DNA from 2 places in the Actinoallomurus bryophytorum genome. Region 1 is predicted to be linked to the other one. Evidence: riboswitches for the same ligand, from Rfam matches in the RefSeq annotation. Region 1 holds a riboswitch; the other holds the start of a gene.
What was found. Region 1 has a riboswitch for glycine ahead of gcvP (aminomethyl-transferring glycine dehydrogenase). Riboswitches for the same ligand answer to the same signal wherever they lie in the genome.

Region 1 (9,154 bases):
GTAACAGCCGGAGCGGCCGGTCGGCGAGGCCGAGCGCGCGCAGCGACTGGCAGGTCGGCTGGTAGGTGACCCGGTGCGGATAGGAGGCGCCGACGTCGGTGACGCCAAGGACGTCGACGAGCAGCTCGGACAGCTCGTAGACGCGCAGGCCGGCCAGGGCCGGGTCCATCCGCGGGTAGGCCGTGCGGACCGTGGCCGCGCACGACGCGGACGGGGTCACGACGACCTCGTGTCCCGCGAAGATCCCGGCGAACCGGCGCGCCAGGGCGGTCGCTTCCGGGTGGTACCCGGACGTCCAGTGCATCTGACCGCAGCAGGTCTGTGCCGGCTCGAAGGTGACCTCGTGTCCGAGGTGTTCGAGCAGTCGTACGAGGGCCCGTCCGGTGGCGGGAAACAGCGCATCCCCCCAGCACGTGACGAACACGGCGATGCGCACGTGGGCTCCCCTTCCCTCCGACGCATGCAGCATCCTAGGGCGGAGATTCAAGACTGATCATGGAAACTCGAACACAGTCGTGCTCTGCACCAAGAGTTGTTCTTTGGCCGTTATTGATGCGAGTGTGAGCCGATAAGCCGTAAAGTGATCTCTGTCACCGGTGAGCACTGGGAGGCGATCAGGCCAACTGGAAGACCACCCGGCCGTGCTATGTCGCCGCGAGGTGAACCACAGCACACTTGACAACGTCTCATTGCATAGAGACAAACCGCAGACCGACCCAGTAGTTGAGACCGGAGGCACGAGTATGTGCCAACACCAGCCGCCATGTCCCACGGCGACGGCGCGCGACCGCGAGGCCGCACGCACCGTCACGTGCCACCCCGAACAAGGGTGGAGCCTCCTCTGCAACGGCATCGTGCTGTTCGAGGACACCGGCGAGCTGCTTCCTGACGGGGGAATCATCGCTCCACACCGTCCGACGGACCTTCCTGCTCCGTCGGCGGCCTGACTCGTCCCTGACGGGGACTAGTTCTTTCGGGTGATCATCCTCGGGGGATTCAGCTCTGCCCGCTCCATCGGCCGAGCCATTCGGCCGCCACGGCACCGACCGTGGACGGAGTCCTGGCCAAATCGTGCCGCTCTCCACCCACGACATGCACACACGTCGCATCGGCCGCGTCCGGCACACCGAACGGATCACGGTCGCCGTTGACCACCAGCACCTCCACCCCCGCCTGACGCAGCTCGTCGACTCGCGACTTCGCGGGGTTCCATGGTGGACGCAGCGGAAACGCCAGCGCGATCACGCCGCGGGCACCGGCCTTCAGCGCCGTACGGCAGACGACGCGCGCACCGTTGCTCCGCCCGCACTGGATCAGCGGCAGGTCACCGAAGAGCTCCTTCAGCGCCCCCACGACCGTCAGCCACGCCTCGTCCTGCGCCGCGGGCGCTCCCGGTGCACGCCGTCCCGCCACTCGGAACGGCTGCAGGACCCGGGCCACCGCCCCACCCAGCCGTAGCGCCTCGGCACGTACGGCAAGCAGGTCGGGCGCGTCCACTCCCCCGTTCGACCCGTGGGTCAGGACCAGCAGGAATCCCGGATCTTCGGGTCGGTCCAGTGTGACCTCGGCCGGCCCGGCCCCGGTCACGACCGTCACGTCGTCTCCCATGAGAACAGTCTGACCGCACCGCGTGTGGACGGCGCCACAGGGGCGAGAATGCGATCATGGCTCAAACCATGACCACGGCCGAATGGCAGGAGTTCGTCTCGAGCGGGACACGCACCGGCAAGGCCGCGGTGACGAGCGCCGACGGCGCGCCGCACGTCACGCCGATCTGGTTCCTGCTCGACGGAGACGACCTCGTCTTCACCACGCACGAGTCGAGCGTCAAGGGCAAGGCCCTGCGCCGCGACCCGCGCGTCTGCGTCTGCGTGGACGACGACACCCCGCCCTATGCGTTCGTCTCCCTGTGGGGAGAGGCGTCGCTGTCGGAGGAACTGCCGGAGCTACGCCGATGGGCGACCGACCTCGGCCGGCGCTACATGGGCGCCGACCAGGCCGAGGACTTCGGCGCGCGCAACGCAGTCCCCGGCGAGCTCCTCGTCCGCGTGCGCATCACCAAGGTGGTGGCGACCCGGGACCTGGCCGACTGATCAACCGTCGCCGGGCCGTCCCTGCGGCGGGACCGATCCGGTGGCGTCACGGAGGCGCTCGGTGAAGCTCTCCCGCAGGGCCTGTCCCCACGCGTAGTCCGCCGGCACCTGTACCAGGCGCTCGAGCAGGTCGTACGCGTCGGCGGGCAACCCGTCGGTGCCCTCGGTGTAGCGCATGGCGGCGAGCGTGTACATGTGGTCGAGCGCGTCGAACGCCTCACCCGTCAGCACGGGGAGGGCACCGGCGCGTACCGCGGCCTCGATGTCGTCGTCCCACCACAGGTGTTCCTCACCCGCGCCCGCGTCGGAGAACGTGCGCCGCAGGCGCGCGCGCACCTGCTCGCCGAGCGCCGGGTCGGACAGTCCGCGGCGCCACACCTCCTGGGCCGCCTCGTCGCGCCCGCGCAACGGGAGCGTGCGTGCCAGCAGCTCGATGGCGAGCGGCACGACCTCCGGGTCGGCGTCCTCGGTCGGAGTGACACTGCCGAAGGCGGCGATCGCCTGTTCGAGGTGGGCGATGCCGAGGTTCACCGCGAGGCGTGCGTGCGCCTGCGGGTCCTGCTTGCGGTCGAGCACGTCGAGCGCGCTGTCGAGGGCGCGCTGGGCACGCCCCGGCTCCCCCCAGTCGAGCAGCCGCAGTGCGAGGTCGTGCGCGGCCGCCGGCGTGTAGCGCCGGTCGCCGGTGGCGATGACCCGCTCCCACCACTCGCACGCCTGCGCGGCGTCGCCCTCCTCGTCGGCGATCTGCGCCAGCGCGAGGCAGGCCGGCGGGAGGTAGGCGGGGTTGCCGAAGTCGACGACGGTCTGCCACGCCTCACGCGCCCGGTCACGGTCGCCGTCGCGTTCCCACGACAGCGCCAGATGGTAGGCGGCGCGCGCGCCGTACTCCGGGTCCGCGGTGCCGATCGCGATCCGGTCGGCCTCGCGCGCGCCGTCGTGGTCGCCCTCGCCCTCGAGCACGACCGCGAGGCCGAGGGCCGCCTGCGCGCGTTCGGAGGTGTCACCGGCCGCGAGCACTTCGCGGAACAGCTCCGCCGCGCGGTCGAGCCTGCCCTCCTCGGCGTGCGCTCGTGCCTCTTCGAGGCGGGTCGACGGGTCCGCGGCCGTCTCGTCCGGTGGGGTGGTCATGACTCGCTCCGGCAGATCTGAACAGAACCGTCGCCGGACGTACTCACCGGCGCCTCGCAGGCGTCGCTCGCACTCATTTCCGTGCCCTTTGGGGGTAGGCGGCGTGTGGGATGAGCCTAACGGTGCCGGGACCGCTCCGTCCCATAGCGTGACGGCCATGTCCGGCTCGGGCCACCGGAGAACTCGGGGCGATGGAGAGCGATGGAAAGTGTCCTTGACACCGCGACGATGTAAAGCGTACTTTCCAGTGAACGTAAAAGGAGCTTTACACCATGCGGAGTGACGTACGGGAGCTGCGGACGGCCAAGGGCCTCTCCCAGCAGGCACTCGGCCAGGCGCTCGGCGTGTCACGCCAGACCATCAACGCGATCGAGCAGGGCCGGTACGACCCCTCCCTGCCGCTGGCGATCCGTATGGCCCGCTATTTCGGCAAGAGCGTGGAGGAGGTCTTCCATGTCGACGACGAGGACCGATGAGACGAGAGGCGCGCGGCGGTGGCTCGTGCCGGGGCTGTGCGTGGTGTTCGCGGCCGGGTACGCGGCCGTGTTCCTGGCCCACCATCGGCCGCTCCTGGCGGCGACCGGCGCCGGCGTGATGCTCGCGTACGGGCTCGTGCTGGTGGTCTTCTCCCGGCGCAGCGAGGCGGTCGCGCTGCTGCGCGAGGACGCCCCGGACGAGCGGCGCTCGATGATCACGACGAAGGCGGCCGCGAACACCTTGTACGTGCTCATCACCCTCGCGGTCGTCATGGTCTTCGTCCGTCTCGCCCAAGGGACGGATCCGGGCACGTGGGGCGTGCTCTGCGGCGTCGGCGGCGCCGCGTTCGTCATCTCGATCGTCTACGAGTCACGGCGCCACTGAACGACCGCGGAGGCCGGGCCGTGATCACGGCCCGGCCTCCGCGTACGGGCTCAGGACTCGAAGGCCTCCGGCGGAGGGCAGGAGCAGACCAGGTTGCGGTCACCGTAGGCCTGGTCGATGCGGCGCACCGGCGACCAGTACTTGTTCTCCCGCAGCGACGGCACCGGGTAGGCCGCGTCCTCGCGGGTGTAGGGGTGCTTCCAGTCGACGGTGAGCAGCGACGCGGCCGTGTGCGGGGCGTTCTTCAGCGGGTTGTCGTCGGCGTCGAACTCCCCCGAGGCGACGCGGTCGATCTCCCGCCGGATCTCGATCATCGCGTCGCAGAAACGGTCGAGCTCCGCGCGGTCCTCGCTCTCGGTCGGCTCGATCATCAGCGTGCCGGCCACCGGGAACGCGAGCGTCGGGGCGTGCAGGCCGTAGTCGATGAGCCGCTTGGCGACGTCCTCAGCGGTGACCTTCGTGTCCTTGGTGATCTTCCGGATGTCGATGATGCACTCGTGCGCGACGAGGCCGCCGCGGCCGGAGTAGAGCACCGGGTAGTGGTCGGCGAGCCGCTTCGCCACGTAGTTCGCGGCGAGCACGGCCGCCTCGGTCGCTTCGCGCAGGCCGTCGGGGCCCATCATCGCGATGTAGGCCCAGGAGATCGGCAGGATGCCCGCCGACCCCCACGGAGCCGCCGAGATCGGACCGCTGCCCGTCTCCGGTCCGGCCTCGGGCCGCAGCGGATGGTTGGGCAGGAACGGCACCAGGTGCTCGCGTACGCCCACCGGGCCGACGCCCGGGCCACCGCCGCCGTGCGGGATGCAGAAGGTCTTGTGGAGGTTCAGGTGGGAGACGTCGGAGCCGAACTCCCCGAGGCGGGCCAGGCCGACCAGGGCGTTGAGGTTGGCGCCGTCGACGTACACCTGACCGCCGGCGTCGTGCACGCTCTTGCAGACGTCGGCGATCGTCTCCTCGTAGATGCCGTGCGTCGAGGGGTACGTCACCATGATCGCCGCGAGGGCGTCACGGTGCTTGTCGATCTTGGCGTGCAGGTCGTCGAGGTCGATGTCGCCGCTCTCGGTGCTCTTGACGACGACGACCCGCATCCCGGCCATCACGGCGCTGGCGGCGTTGGTGCCGTGCGCCGAGGACGGGATGAGGCAGATGTTCCGGTGGCTCTCGCCGCGTGCCGCGTGGTAGCCGTGCACGGCGAGCAGGCCGGCCAGCTCACCCTGCGAGCCGGCGTTCGGCTGCACCGAGACCTTGGCGTACCCGGTGATCTCGGCCAGCCACGACTCCAGCTCGCCGATCAGCTCGACGTAGCCCTGTGCCTGCTCCAGTGGCGCGAACGGGTGGATCTGGGCGAACTCCGGCCAGGTGATCGGCTCCATCTCGGTCGTGGCGTTCAGCTTCATCGTGCAGGACCCGAGCGGGATCATCGAACGGTCCAGCGCGATGTCCTTGTCCTGGAGCCGGCGCAGGTAGCGCAGCATCGAGGTCTCCGAGCGGTGCGCGTGGAAGACCGGATGGGTCAGGAACTCACTCTCGCGCCGCAGGGCCGCGGGCAGCGCGCTGCCGGCCGCCGGCGGTGCGTCCTCGGCCCCGAACGCCCGCAGAACCCCGGCGACGTGCTCGTCGGTGGTGGTCTCGTCGCAGGAGATCCCCACGTGGTCGGCGTCGACCGGACGCAGGTTGATGCCGCGCTCGCGCGCACCCCGCACGACCTCGTCGACGCGGCCCGGCACTCGGACGAGCACCGTGTCGAAGAACGCCTGGTGCACCACCTCGGCGCCGAGCGCCTCCAGGCCGGCGGCGACCCGCGAGGCCTGTCCGTGCACCCGCTCGGCGATGCCCTTGAGGCCGTCCGGGCCGTGGTAGACGGCGTACATGCTCGCCATCACGGCGAGCAGCACCTGTGCGGTGCAGATGTTGCTGGTGGCCTTCTCCCGGCGGATGTGCTGCTCGCGGGTCTGCAGCGCGAGGCGGTACGCCCGGTCGCCGTCCGCGTCCACGGAGACTCCGACGAGACGGCCGGGCAGTTGCCGCTGGATGCCGTCGCGTACGGACATGTAGCCGGCGTGCGGGCCGCCGAAGCCGTACGGCACGCCGAAGCGCTGCGTGGTGCCGACCGCGATGTCGGCGCCGAACTCCCCCGGAGCCCTGAGCAGCGTCAGCGCGAGCAGGTCGGCGGCGACCACGACCTGGGCGCCGCGCCCGTGCGCCGCCTCGGTGACCTCGGCCAGGTCGCGTACGACGCCGCTCGCGCCCGGGTACTGCAGCAGCACGCCGAAGAAGTCGCCCTCCGGCAGGCCCGCCGACGTGTCGGCGACGACCACCTCGATGCCCAGCGGCAGTGCCCGGGTGCGGATCACCTCGATCGTCTGCGGCAGCACGTCGGCGTCGACCAGGAAGGTGTCGCCGCCCCCCCGCGGCGCCACCCGGTGCGCCAGGGTCATCGCCTCCGCGGCGGCGGTGCCCTCGTCCAGCAGCGAGGCGTTCGCCACCGGGAGCCCGGTCAGGTCGCTCACCATGGTCTGGAAGTTGAGCAGTGCCTCGAGACGTCCCTGGGAGATCTCCGGCTGGTACGGCGTGTACGCGGTGTACCAGCCGGGGTTCTCCAGCACGTTGCGGAGGATCACGCCCGGGGTGATGGTCCCGTAGTAGCCCAGGCCGATCATCGAGGTGAGGACCTGGTTGCCGGCCGCCAGCTCACGCAGCCTGGCCAGCGCACCGACCTCGCTGAGCGCGGGCGGCAGGTCGAGCGGCCGGTCGGTGCGGATCCTGACGGGCACCGCCGCGTCGATGAGCGCGCCGACTCCGTCGTATCCGGCGACTTCGGCCATCTCAGTGCGTTCGGCCGGCGACGGCCCGACATGGCGATCAACGAACGGGACCTCGGTCATGAAGGAGCCTCCAGGCGGCGGGCGGGTACCACCGGGCATACCGGTGGCCGGTCTCCCCCTCTGTCACCTGAACCTGAGAGCTTCGCCGCGAGGTCCGCGGCTTGCACCTTCGGTGAGGACGGGCGGCCGGATGACCACCGCGTCCCGCTTTCCAGAGGTGCCTGGCCCGCGCGGTCCTTTTGCCTGAGAGGTTCCGGGGAGGGTTGCTCCTTCGGCGCTCCGGCGCTGGTTGTGCCGGAGTCTCTCCCGCGCGGGTTCGACGGCGTCTACCACCCTACCGGAGGGTTGTCGCCTGCACGTAAAACGCGTCGCGCACCACCCGTAACCGGGGTCAGCGGTTCGCCGTGCGGTAGCGGCGGATCGCCAGCGGGGCGAAGACCGCGAGCAGCACGGTGGACCAGAGCAGTGTCGCGACGACCGGGTGCTGCAGGGGCAACGCCACGTGCCCGGCCGGGACGCCCGGATTGCCGAACAGACCGCGGCACGCCGCCACGACGGCGCTCACCGGGTTCCAGTCCGAGATCACCCGCAGCCAGGCCGGCATGCCCGCGGTCGGTACGAAGGAGTTGGACAGCATCGAGAGCGGGAAGACCAACGGCAGCATCTGGTCGGCCGTCTCCTCGTTCTTCACGAGCAGCCCGAACAGCACTCCCGCCCACGACAGCGCGTACCGGAGCAGGATCAGCAGGCCGAAGGCGGCGAGCGCGGACAGGATGCCGTGGTGGATGCGCCAGCCGACGGCGTAGCCGCAGCCGACCATGGCGACCAAGCCGACGACACCGATCAGGATGTCGCCGCCCACCTGCCCGAACGGAACGGCGGACCGGGCCATCGGCATCGAGCGGAAGCGGTCCATGACGCCCTTGGAGGCGTCGGTGGCGACCGCCAGCATCGTGGTCATCAGGCTCGTGAGCGCGGTCATCGCGAACAGTCCGGGCATGAGGTACTCCCGGTAGTTGCCGCCGCCGGGAACCTTGATCGCGCTGCCGAACACGTACCCGAACAGGACGACCATGATCGCGGGGAAGATGATGGCGCCGACCAGCTCGCCGGGCTGTGACTTGAGCTGCATGAGGTTGCGCCAGACCACGGTACGGCCGTCGACCAAGGTCCAGCGGATCCGGTCCATGCGGCCGGACGGGCGTGCGGGCGGTGCGATGGCCCGTACGGGCAGTTCGACGGCCATCAGGCACTCACCTTCTCGTCGATCTTTCCGGTCAGACGGAGGAACACCTCGTCGAGCGTGGGGCGGCGCAGCGCCACGTCCTCGACCTCGACGCCGGCCCGGTCCAGCTCGAGCACCACGGACGGCAGGGTCATGGACCCGCCACTGACCGGCACGCTGACCCGGCGGTACTCCGGCTCGGTGTCCGGCGTGCCGATCCGGGCGAGCACGGCGGCCGCGTCGGGCAGCCCGCGCACATCGGGGACGACCACGTCGAGCCGGCTGCCGATCTCGGCCTTCAGCTCGTCCGGGCTGCCCGAGGCGATCACCCGCCCGGCGTCGACGACCGCGATCCGGTCGGCGAGCTGGTCGGCCTCGTCGAGGTACTGCGTGGTGAGCAGCACGGTCGTCCCGTCGGCGACGAGCTCCCTGATGGTGTCCCAGATCTCTCCCCGGCTCCGCGGGTCCAGTCCCGTCGTCGGCTCGTCCAGGAACAGCACCGGCGGCGCCGTGATCAGGCTGGAGATCAGGTCGATCCGGCGGCGCATGCCGCCGGAGTAGGTCTTGACGAACCGGTCACCGGCATCGGCGAGGCCGAACCGGGTGAGGAGCTCGTCCGCTCGCGCGCGGGCGTCCTTCGCCGACAGGTGGTACAGACGCCCGAACAGCCGCAGGTTGTCGCGGCCGCTCAGCTTCTCGTCCATGGAGGCGTGCTGGCCGGCCAGGCCGATCCGGTAGCGCACCTCGTCGGCGTCGCGGACGACGTCGTACCCCGCGACCCGCGCCTGGCCCGCGTCGGGCAGCGTGAGCGTCGACAGGATCCGCACGGCCGTGGTCTTGCCGGCGCCGTTCGGGCCGAGCAGGCCGAAGACGCTCCCCCGTGGCACATTCAGGTCGACCCCTCGTAGCGCTTCGGTTCTGCCGAAGCGCTTGTGCAATCCCTCGGCCCAGACGGCCGACTCCGAACTCGTCATCATGCGATCCCCTCTGACTGCGTACCTCGTACGCGCTGTGGGTACAAC
Region 2 (9,154 bases), on a different contig from region 1:
CACAGCTCGAGCAGGCGAGCGCGGATCTCCGCCTCGTCACGCCCGAACGCCTTCTCGTTCTCCATCACCAGCGCCGGGATCGACAGGCCGGTCTCGCGGGTCAGGTCAAGAAGCGAGGCGCCGGTCGCGAACGGGTACGGCACCTCGGTGTCGTCCGGCTTGATGCGGTCGGCACCGGTGGCGTCCTCGTCGACGACGAAGCCGCCGCCGACCGAGTAGTACACCTTCTCGCGCAGCGGGGTGTCCGAGGCATCATGCGCGGTGAAGCGCATGCCGTTCGGGTGGTGGGGCAGTGACTTCTTTCGTTCGAAGACGAGGTGGTCGCCGACGACGAAGGGCACCTCGTGGTCGCCGAACAGGCGGATGACACCGCTCGAACGCGCGGCGGCCACGCGGGCGTCCACGCCCGAGACATCGACCAGCTCCGGTTTGTCGCCCTCCAGGCCCAGCATCACGGCCTTGTCGCTGCCGTGCCCCTTGCCGGTCAGGCCGAGCGAGCCGTACAGCACCACACGTACCGACGCGGTCTTCTCCAGGAGGCCGTCGTCGGAAAGGCCGAGCGCGAAGCGGTGGGCCGCCGCCATCGGCCCGCCCGTGTGCGAGCTGGACGGGCCGATACCGATCTTGAACAGGTCGAAGACGCTGATCGCCATTACTTCGCCACGGCGCTGCGGGCCTCCATGGCCTGCTGGTAGAGGCGCCCGGCGCGGTAGCTGGAGCGTACGAGCGGGCCGGACATGACGCCGACCAGGCCGATCTCCTCGGCCTCCGCCTTCAGCTCGACGAACTCCTCCGGCTTGACCCAGCGCTCGACCGGGTGGTGCCGGGGCGAGGGACGGAGGTACTGGGTGATGGTGAGCAGCTCGCAACCCGCGTCGTACAGGTCGCGCATCGCCTGGGAGATCTCCTCGCGGGTCTCGCCCATGCCGAGGATGAGGTTGGACTTGGTGACCAGGCCCGCCGAACGCGCCTGTGTGATGACCGAGAGCGACCGTTCGTACCGGAAGGCCGGGCGGATCCGCTTGAAGATCCGCGGGACCGTCTCCACGTTGTGCGCGAGGACCTCGGGGCGCGCGGAGAAGACCTCGGCGAGCTGGGAGGGTACGGCGTTGAAGTCGGGGATGAGCAGCTCGACGCCGCAGCCGGGCAGCCGGGAGTGGATCTGGCGGACGGTCTCGGCGTACAGCCAGGCGCCGCCGTCGGCCAGGTCGTCGCGGGCGACGCCGGTGATCGTGGCGTACCGCAGGCCCATCTGCTCGACGGAGTCGGCGACGCGCCGGGGCTCGTCGGGGTCGTACGCGGCGGGCTTGCCGGTGTCGATCTGGCAGAAGTCACAGCGGCGGGTGCACTGGTCGCCGCCGATGAGGAAGGTGGCCTCGCGGTCCTCCCAGCATTCGAAGATGTTGGGACAGCCGGCCTCCTGACACACCGTGTGCAGACCCTCGCTGCGCACCAGGTCGGTCAGCTCGCGATACTGCGGGCCCATCTTCATCCGGGTCTTGATCCAGGGCGGCTTGCGCTCGATCGGGGTCTCGGCGTTACGCGCCTCGACCCTCAGCAGCTTGCGGCCCTCCGGGGCGATGGTCATCAGTTCACATCTCTCACAAACTGGGATATAGCGGGTGCCGCTCGGCCAGGTCGCGTACCCGGGCCGACAGCGCGGCTGAGTCGAATGACGGCTGGAGAGCCAGCGCGATCACGTCGGCGACCTCGGCGAAGTCCGCCTCCTGGAAGCCACGCGTGGCCAGTGCCGGCGTGCCGATCCGCAGACCCGACGTCACCATCGGGGGGCGCGGGTCGTTGGGTACGGCGTTGCGGTTGACGGTGATGCCGATGTCGTGGAGGCGGTCCTCGGCGTCGCGCCCGGTCAGCTCGGACTCGACCAGGTCGACCAGCACCAGGTGCACGTCGGTGCCGCCGGTCAGGACCTTGACGCCCGCCTTGGCGGAGTCCTCGCGCAGGAGCCGCGAGGCGAGGGTGCGCGCACCCTCGACCGTACGGCGCTGGCGCTCGGCGAACTCCTCCGACGCGGCGATCTTCAGGGCGACCGCCTTGGCGGCGATGACGTGTTCGAGCGGGCCACCCTGCGTGCCCGGGAACACCGCGGAGTTGATCTTCTTGGCGAACTCCTCTCGGCAGAGGATGAGGCCGCCACGAGGCCCGCACAGCGTCTTGTGCGTCGTGGTCGTGACGATGTCGGCGTGCGGCACCGGCGAGGGGTGCAGGCCCGCGGCGACGAGCCCGGCGAAGTGCGCCATGTCAACCATCAACAGCGCACCGGTCTCGTCCGCGACGCGGCGGAACGCGGCGAAGTCGAGCCGGCGCGGGTACGCCGACCAGCCGGCGACGATCATCTTCGGCCGGTGCTCGTGGGCCAGCCGGGCGACCTCGTCCATGTCCACCAGGCCGTCGTCGCCCACGTGGTACGCGGCGACGTTGAACATCTTGCCGGAGTAGTTGATCTTCATGCCGTGGGTCAGGTGGCCGCCGTGCGCCAGGTCCAGGCCCAGGATGGTGTCGCCGGGCTGCAACAGCGCGAAGTAGACCGCGATGTTGGCCTGCGCGCCCGAGTGCGGCTGCACGTTGGCGTGGTCCGCGCCGAACAGCTCCTTGGCGCGGTCGATCGCCAGTTGCTCGGTCACGTCGACGTACTCACAGCCGCCGTAGTAGCGCCGACCCGGGTAACCCTCGGCGTACTTGTTGGTCATCACCGAGCCCTGGGCCTCGAGCACGCTCACCGGCGCGAAGTTCTCCGAGGCGATCATCTCCAGGGTGGACTGCTGGCGGTGCAGCTCGTCCGCGATCGCCGCGGCGACCTCCGGGTCGGCGTCGGCAAGAGAGGCGTTGGTCAGGCTCATCACGCCTCCTCGATCAGCTTGGAGTACGCGGGGGCGTCGAGCAGGTCGGGGGCGTCGCCATCCGTACGGATCTTGAACAGCCAGCCCTCGCCGTACGGGTCGGCATTGATCACGGCCGGGTCCTCCTCGACCGAACCGTTCACCGCCACGACCTCTCCCGTCACCGGTGAGTAGATGTCACTCACCGACTTGGTGGACTCCGCCTCACCACAGGGCTCCCCGGCCTCGACCGACGCGCCCTCCTGGGGCAGCGAGACGTAGACGATGTCACCGAGGGCGTCGGCGGCATAGGCGGTGATCCCGATGGTGACAACGCCTTCGGCGGGCTCGGTAATCCACTCGTGCTCCTCCGTGTAGGAAAGCGTCTCGGGAACGGTGCTCACGGGGTCCTCCTATAGAAGGGCAGGGCGACCTTGTCGACCGGCTCGTTTTTGCCGCGGATGTCCACGTAAAGATCGGTGTCTTCGGTGTGACCCGCGTCGATATAGCCCATGGCGATGGGCTTGCCCAGTGTCGGGGATGGCGCGCCGCTGGTCACGACTCCGCACGGCGTGCCGTCTGATCCCACGATTTCGTACCCGTGCCGGGGCACCCGGCGCCCCTTGGCCACGAGTCCGATGAGTGTGCGCTCAGGCGTCTCGTCGGCCAGCGCGGCTAGTGCCGCACGGCCCACGAAGTCGCCCTTGTCGAACTTGATGGTCCTGCCCAGACCGGCGTCGTACGGGGTCGTCGCGGTCGTGAGCTCGTTGCCGTACAGCGGCATCCCGGCCTCGAGGCGCAGCGTGTCACGCGCGGACAGCCCGCACGGCCGCAGCTCGTCGCCGCCCGCCTCGGTGAGCGCCTCCCACACGGTCACGGCGTCGCTCGCGGGGACGAACAGCTCGAAGCCGTCCTCGCCGGTGTATCCGGTACGGGCGATCAGGGCGTCGATCCCCGCCACGGCACCGGGCAGGCCCGCGTAGTACTTCAGGTCGGCCACCGGCGCGTCGGTGAGCTTGCTCAGGATCGCCTGGGCCTTCGGCCCCTGGACGGCGACCAGCGCGTACGCGTCGGAGCGGTCGTCGACGGTGGCGCCCTCGAAGCCATCGGAGCGTTTGACCAGCTCGGAGTGGACGAGGGCGGCGTTCGAGGCGTTGGCGACGACCAGGAAGGTCTCGGCGGCCAGCCGGTAGACGATCAGGTCGTCCAGCACGCCGCCCTGCGGGTCGCAGATCATCGTGTACCGCGCCCGGCCGACCGCGAGCGCCGACAGATGCCCGATGAGCGCGTGGTCGAGGGCGGCCCCGGCCTGGGTCCCGGTGACGAAGATCTCCCCCATGTGGGAGAGGTCGAACAGCCCGGCGCTCGTGCGTACGGCCTGGTGTTCGGCGGTCTCGCTGCCGTAGCGCAGCGGCATCAGATAGCCGGCGAACTCGGTGACGGTGGCGCCCAGGTCCTCGTGGACCTCGGCGAGTGGTGTCTTCTTGGTGTCCGGAGCGGACATCGCGGCAGGCTCCTTATCGCGCAGGCGCTCACGTACTGGCGGGTCTCATCGTCCCACTGGCACGCGGCATGCGGTTTCGGCGCCTCCCCCTCTGTCATCGGTGCCTGAGAGCTTCACCCGTGAGGGCTTGCACCTTCGGCGGGAGCGTCGCTCCGCTTTCCAGAGGTCGCCTGGTCCACGCGGTTCTCTTCGCCTGAGAGGTTCCGGGGAGGATTTGCTCCTTCGGCGGCCCGGGCTGGCGGCCCGGGCGCTCTCCCGCGTGGGATCAACGGCTCTGGCCAGGCTAGCAGCGCCCGCCGTCGCCGCGATAGTGGCGCGTTGGCGCACGCGATCCGCGGCGGACCGGCTCGGTCCGCCGCGGATCGTGATCATCGGCTCCGTCAGCGTACGAAGGACACCTCCGGGTACCGGGGCGACGGCCCGTCGAGCAGGCCGTCGTCGCGACCGCGCAGGTGGCGGTCGAAGAAGGCGGCCAGGTACGCGCGCTCGGTCGCAACGGCGCGCGCCGGGTCGATCCAGCCGATGTCCTCGTACGCCGCCTCCGACGGCAGGCCGATCTTGCTCAGCTGCGGCACGAGGGACTCCATGTCGGTGTAGCTGTGGTGCTTCGAGCCGCGCAGGTGAAGGTCCAGCTTCGGGCCGTCGCTGTTCGACCAGAGCGCCTCCCACGACCGTACGGTGTGGTGGTCGCTCGCCTGGCTGCCCATGAGCAGGAACGGCCGCCTCAGCCCGTCCTCGGCGAGCGGTGACAGGCCGGGACCGCCGTCGTCCTGGTCGAAGCCGAGCGTGCCGTCCAGGTCCGCGGCGGCCGCGACCCGCGGATCGTCGTGCATGGTCTGCAGCGCGGTGAAGCCGCCCGCCGACTGGCCGAACATGCCGATCTTGCCGGGATCGAGCGCGGCACCGAGTCCGTTCGGGAGCGTGGGAAGCCGGTCGAGCACGAAGCGGGTGTCGGCCACCCGTACGCTCACCAGCTTCTTCAGCGTGGACAGGATGTCCCCGTCCACCGGCACTTTGAAAGGCTCGACCCGGCCGCCGGGGAACTCCACCTCGGACGCGTCATAGGTGTGGTCGATCGTCACGACGACGTAGCCGCGGGAGGCGAGGTCCTCGGCGAGCGTCGTGCCCAGCGTCCGTGGGTCGCCGAGGCCGGGCGAGTACAGCACGACCGGATGGCGGCCGGCCTGGACGGGAGCGTTCGCGTGGGAGTGCGTCAGGGTGGCGCCCCAGGGCACCTTTCCCGGGGGGATGCCCCAGCCCTCGTGCACGGGTGTGCCGAGGGACTCGTCGAAGTGCTTCGCCGCGGCCGGCGACATCTGCGGCGCGACCGGGTACGCGCCGGCGTCGCTCGCCGGGTAGAAGGCACTGACCATCAGCTCCCGGTACGGCTGCGCGGGCACCCAGGGATCGGGCCGCGAGTGGTCGACCAGGCGCAGCGCCACCGTGCCGACCGCGTACGGGCCGGACGGTGCCGGCAGTACGAGCCTTGTGAGCCCGGGGGCGCCGGTCTTCGGGGTCACGGCCGATGAGACGGCGGGACCCGCCGTGACCAGGGCGCCCGTGATCAGGCCGCCGATGAGCAGTCGTGTGACGCGGGACTTTCGCATGGGATGGAGACCTCCGGATCGGGTGTCTCTCATGCTGCTGAGCCGCGCGCGTCCGCCCAATGGGGTCACCACGCGAGCGGGGGTTCGGTTGTCCCCACCCAGGGCCGAACCGAGTGATGTGCCGTTACTGTTCCGGCATGGTGTGCTGGTCTGCGGGCGAGGAATACGGGGCCTTCGGAGGAACGGATCGGAAGGCGGGCCCTGCACAGCGTGGGGCGTCCGCACGAAGCGCTGGAGATCGACCTGCGCGGTGACGGCCGCGCGGAGATCTCGGCCGGACACCCGGCGCGACTGTTCGTGCGCGGCGGGAGCGTGTGCCTGGCCACGACGGGTCGTGACGGCGGAGACCCCCACGTACTGGCCGATCACGACGACGGCTGGTACGACACCGGAGACCTGGCCGTTCCCGACGGGCGCGGCGGGATCAGGCTCGTCGGCCGGACGGCCGACCGGAGCTGCTCCGCCGCTGGCTTCGCGGCGAGACCGAGCTGCCCTCACAGAGTGCGAAGTAGCGCGGTCCGGGTCGACGGTGCCGTGCCCGATGCGAAACGCCGTGCTCAGCCGTGGGAGCACCACTGGTGACACGTCGGCGACGGCGTCCAGGGCCGGTGGCTCATGGTCGGCCGCCAGTGCGGTGACCGCCGGTGCCGGCCGGGTCTGTTCAGGTGGGTGGGCGTCCCCAGCAGCGTCTGCTGCGGGCGGGGCGGCACGTGCCATTCGCCGAGTTCGGTGGCGTAGCCGGCGTTCAGGGCGTACTGCACGCCGACGATCTTGGCGGTTCTGGGCACGGCGAAGACGATGTAGCCGGACTTGACCTGGCCGCGCAGCAGGCTCACGACGCGGGAGAAGCCCGGGCCCGCCGACACCGTCGCCACGGTCGGGTCATAGGCGTGACCGGCGGTGTCGATGACCTTCGCGCCGAAGGTGGGGCTGTCGTGGTACGGCGTGATCCCGACGTTCTTGAACACGAACCGCACTGCCGCGAACCGCTCCCCCTTGCGAGGGTTCTCGAACGCGCCCTGGCCGACGGCGGTGGAGACGACGTCCTTGACCTTGACGGCGAGCTTGAGGGTGCCCGCCCCGTTCGCGTCGTCCACGCCGGTGAGGATGATCGCGGTACCGACGTTCGCCTGGTGGACACGGAGCGGGGTGCTGGTGGGTTCCGGGTTCTTGGCCGTCTGGGCGGCCGTTCCGCAACCGGTGAGCAGCGCCATCAATCCGGCGGCGAGAACCAGCCTCCGCACGTCGCGGTCCCCCATCGACTCAGAATCGAGTGATCAGGATAGGGGTGACGGGTGGCCGGGGACAGCGATATGGCCACGCCCGGCCTGCCCGGGTTCGGCCGATCCCCGGGGCGCTCTGTCAGCCCGTCGCGGCCAGGCGGCGTACGGCTAGCTCGGCCAGCAGGGCGGCGCCGTCGGCCAGCACCGCGTCGTCGAAGACCGCGTTCGCCGCGTGGTTGAACGGCGCGCTGCGCGGGTCGCCGCCGGGCGGGCACGCGCCCAGGAAGGCGTACGCCCCCGGCACCTCGTTCAGGAGGAAGGAGAAGTCCTCCGCCGTGGTCATCGGGTTCGGTATCCAGGCGAAGCGTTCGGTGCCGTAGAGGTCGCCGACGGTGCCGGCGGTGAACTCCGCCTCCGCCGCGGTGTTCACTGTCGCCGGATAGCCGACCTCGTGTTCGACGGCCGCGGTGAGGCCGTGCCCCGCCGCGATGCCGTTCACCAGCTCCCGCAGTCCCTCGTTGACCCGTGTGCGGGCCTCGGCCGAGAAGGACCGAATCGTGACGCCGAGCAGCGCCTCGTCCGGGATGATGTTGGACACCGTGCCGGCGTTGAAGCTGCCCACCGTGAGCACGACCGGGTCGAAGACGTCGAAGGCACGCGTCACGAAGGTCTGCAGCGCGGTCACCATCTCGGCGGCGGCCGGGATCGGGTCCTTGGCGAGGTACGGCTGGGATCCGTGACCGCCCGCGCCGCGCACCGTCACCTTCAGCTGGTCGGCGCCGCCCATGATGGTGCCGCGCCGGGACAGGAAGGTGCCGCCCGGCATGAGCCCCGAGGCCACGTGCAGTGCGTACGCGGCGACGGGCCGCTCGCCGGCGGCGTCGAGCACGCCCTCTTCGATCATGAGCCGCGCGCCGGCGAATCCCTCTTCGCCCGGCTGGAACATGAAGATGACGCTGCCCGCGAAGTCCGCCCCGCACAGCAGTCGCGCCGCGCCCGCGAGCATCGCGGTGTGCAGGTCGTGGCCGCACGCGTGCATCCGGCCCTCGATCTCCGACGCGTACGGAAGGCCGGACTTCTCGGTGAGCGGCAGTGCGTCCATGTCGCCGCGCAGCAGGACGACCGGGCCCGGGGACGACCCGCGCAGCACCGCGGTCACGGAGGACAGCGCCGTGCCGGTGCCGATCTCCAGTGGCAGCCCGTCTAATGCGGCGAGCACCTTCTCCTGGGTACGCGGGAGTTCGAGTCCCAGCTCGGGTTCGCGGTGCAGGTCACGGCGGAGCCGTACGAGGTCGTCCTGGAGGTCGCCGGCAGCAGCACGCAAAGTGGACATGCCACGTCACACTACGCGGCGCTCCCATGCGGGGATCTCACGCTTCATCCGGAAGTCCACGACGCCGCCGAGGTCCTCGCGGTTCAGCGTGGTCCGCAGCCGGACCATCGCGTCGTCGCGGATCCGCCACGCGAGCTCGCCGAGGTCGACCTCGGCGTCGCACATCACCCGTACGCGTACCGAGGGGCGGCGGGCGCTACCGGAGAGCCGGGTCCGTACCCGGCGCACTCCCGGATAAGACGTGACGTCCGCCGAGATCGCACGGGTCGCGACGCGGGCGGCCATCCGGGTCGCCCCGGCGCGCGCGTCGCCCATGGCGAGCCGCCGCAGCGTACGGGACCGCCACTGCGCTGCCAGCCAGCCGGTGCCCAGCACCGCGACGGTGAGGGCGCAGGCCGCCACCGCCGGCCAGAACCACGGGTTTTCAGCCATCTTCTGTGACATCGCCCCGGTGACCACGGGACGGTCGGGCCCGAACGCACCGAGGCCGCCGGCCAGCGTCGTACCCCCGGCCACCAGTAGCACCAGGCCGGTCAGGGCCAGCCAGACGCGGTTCCACATCGTTCTTCCCTTCAGCTCTTACGGCAGGCGACGCGCACGGCGACCTGGGGAACCCGTACGGGATCCAGGTCCTCCAGCCGGTCGCGTAC

Region 2: linked by a shared signal. The riboswitch ahead of gcvT (glycine cleavage system aminomethyltransferase GcvT) and the one ahead of gcvP (aminomethyl-transferring glycine dehydrogenase) in region 1 are both predicted to bind glycine.

What each region holds. Positions count from the first base shown of each region.
Region 1 covers NZ_VFOZ01000003.1:166,943-176,096, reverse strand. The annotation lists gene FB559_RS42095 ((Fe-S)-binding protein) at 1-436, opposite strand, end outside; gene FB559_RS45150 (DUF5999 family protein) at 744-947, shown strand; gene FB559_RS42085 (alpha/beta hydrolase family protein) at 997-1,608, opposite strand; gene FB559_RS42080 (PPOX class F420-dependent oxidoreductase) at 1,665-2,093, shown strand; gene FB559_RS42075 (tetratricopeptide repeat protein) at 2,094-3,221, opposite strand; gene FB559_RS42070 (helix-turn-helix transcriptional regulator) at 3,494-3,697, shown strand; gene FB559_RS42065 (DUF2178 domain-containing protein) at 3,675-4,082, shown strand; gene gcvP (aminomethyl-transferring glycine dehydrogenase) at 4,133-6,967, opposite strand; glycine riboswitch at 7,018-7,128, opposite strand; glycine riboswitch at 7,129-7,226, opposite strand; gene FB559_RS42055 (ABC transporter permease) at 7,299-8,153, opposite strand; gene FB559_RS42050 (ATP-binding cassette domain-containing protein) at 8,153-9,106, opposite strand.
Region 2 covers NZ_VFOZ01000001.1:4,556,376-4,565,529, reverse strand. The annotation lists gene FB559_RS21625 (L-serine ammonia-lyase) at 1-653, opposite strand, end outside; gene lipA (lipoyl synthase) at 653-1,588, opposite strand; gene FB559_RS21615 (serine hydroxymethyltransferase) at 1,602-2,858, opposite strand; gene gcvH (glycine cleavage system protein GcvH) at 2,858-3,241, opposite strand; gene gcvT (glycine cleavage system aminomethyltransferase GcvT) at 3,238-4,341, opposite strand; glycine riboswitch at 4,423-4,510, opposite strand; glycine riboswitch at 4,512-4,609, opposite strand; gene FB559_RS21600 (alpha/beta hydrolase family protein) at 4,722-5,948, opposite strand; gene FB559_RS21595 (hypothetical protein) at 6,159-6,530, shown strand; gene FB559_RS21590 (DUF4352 domain-containing protein) at 6,506-7,207, opposite strand; gene FB559_RS21585 (M20 metallopeptidase family protein) at 7,311-8,504, opposite strand; gene FB559_RS21580 (Asp23/Gls24 family envelope stress response protein) at 8,511-9,065, opposite strand; gene FB559_RS21575 (DUF6286 domain-containing protein) at 9,077-9,154, opposite strand, start outside.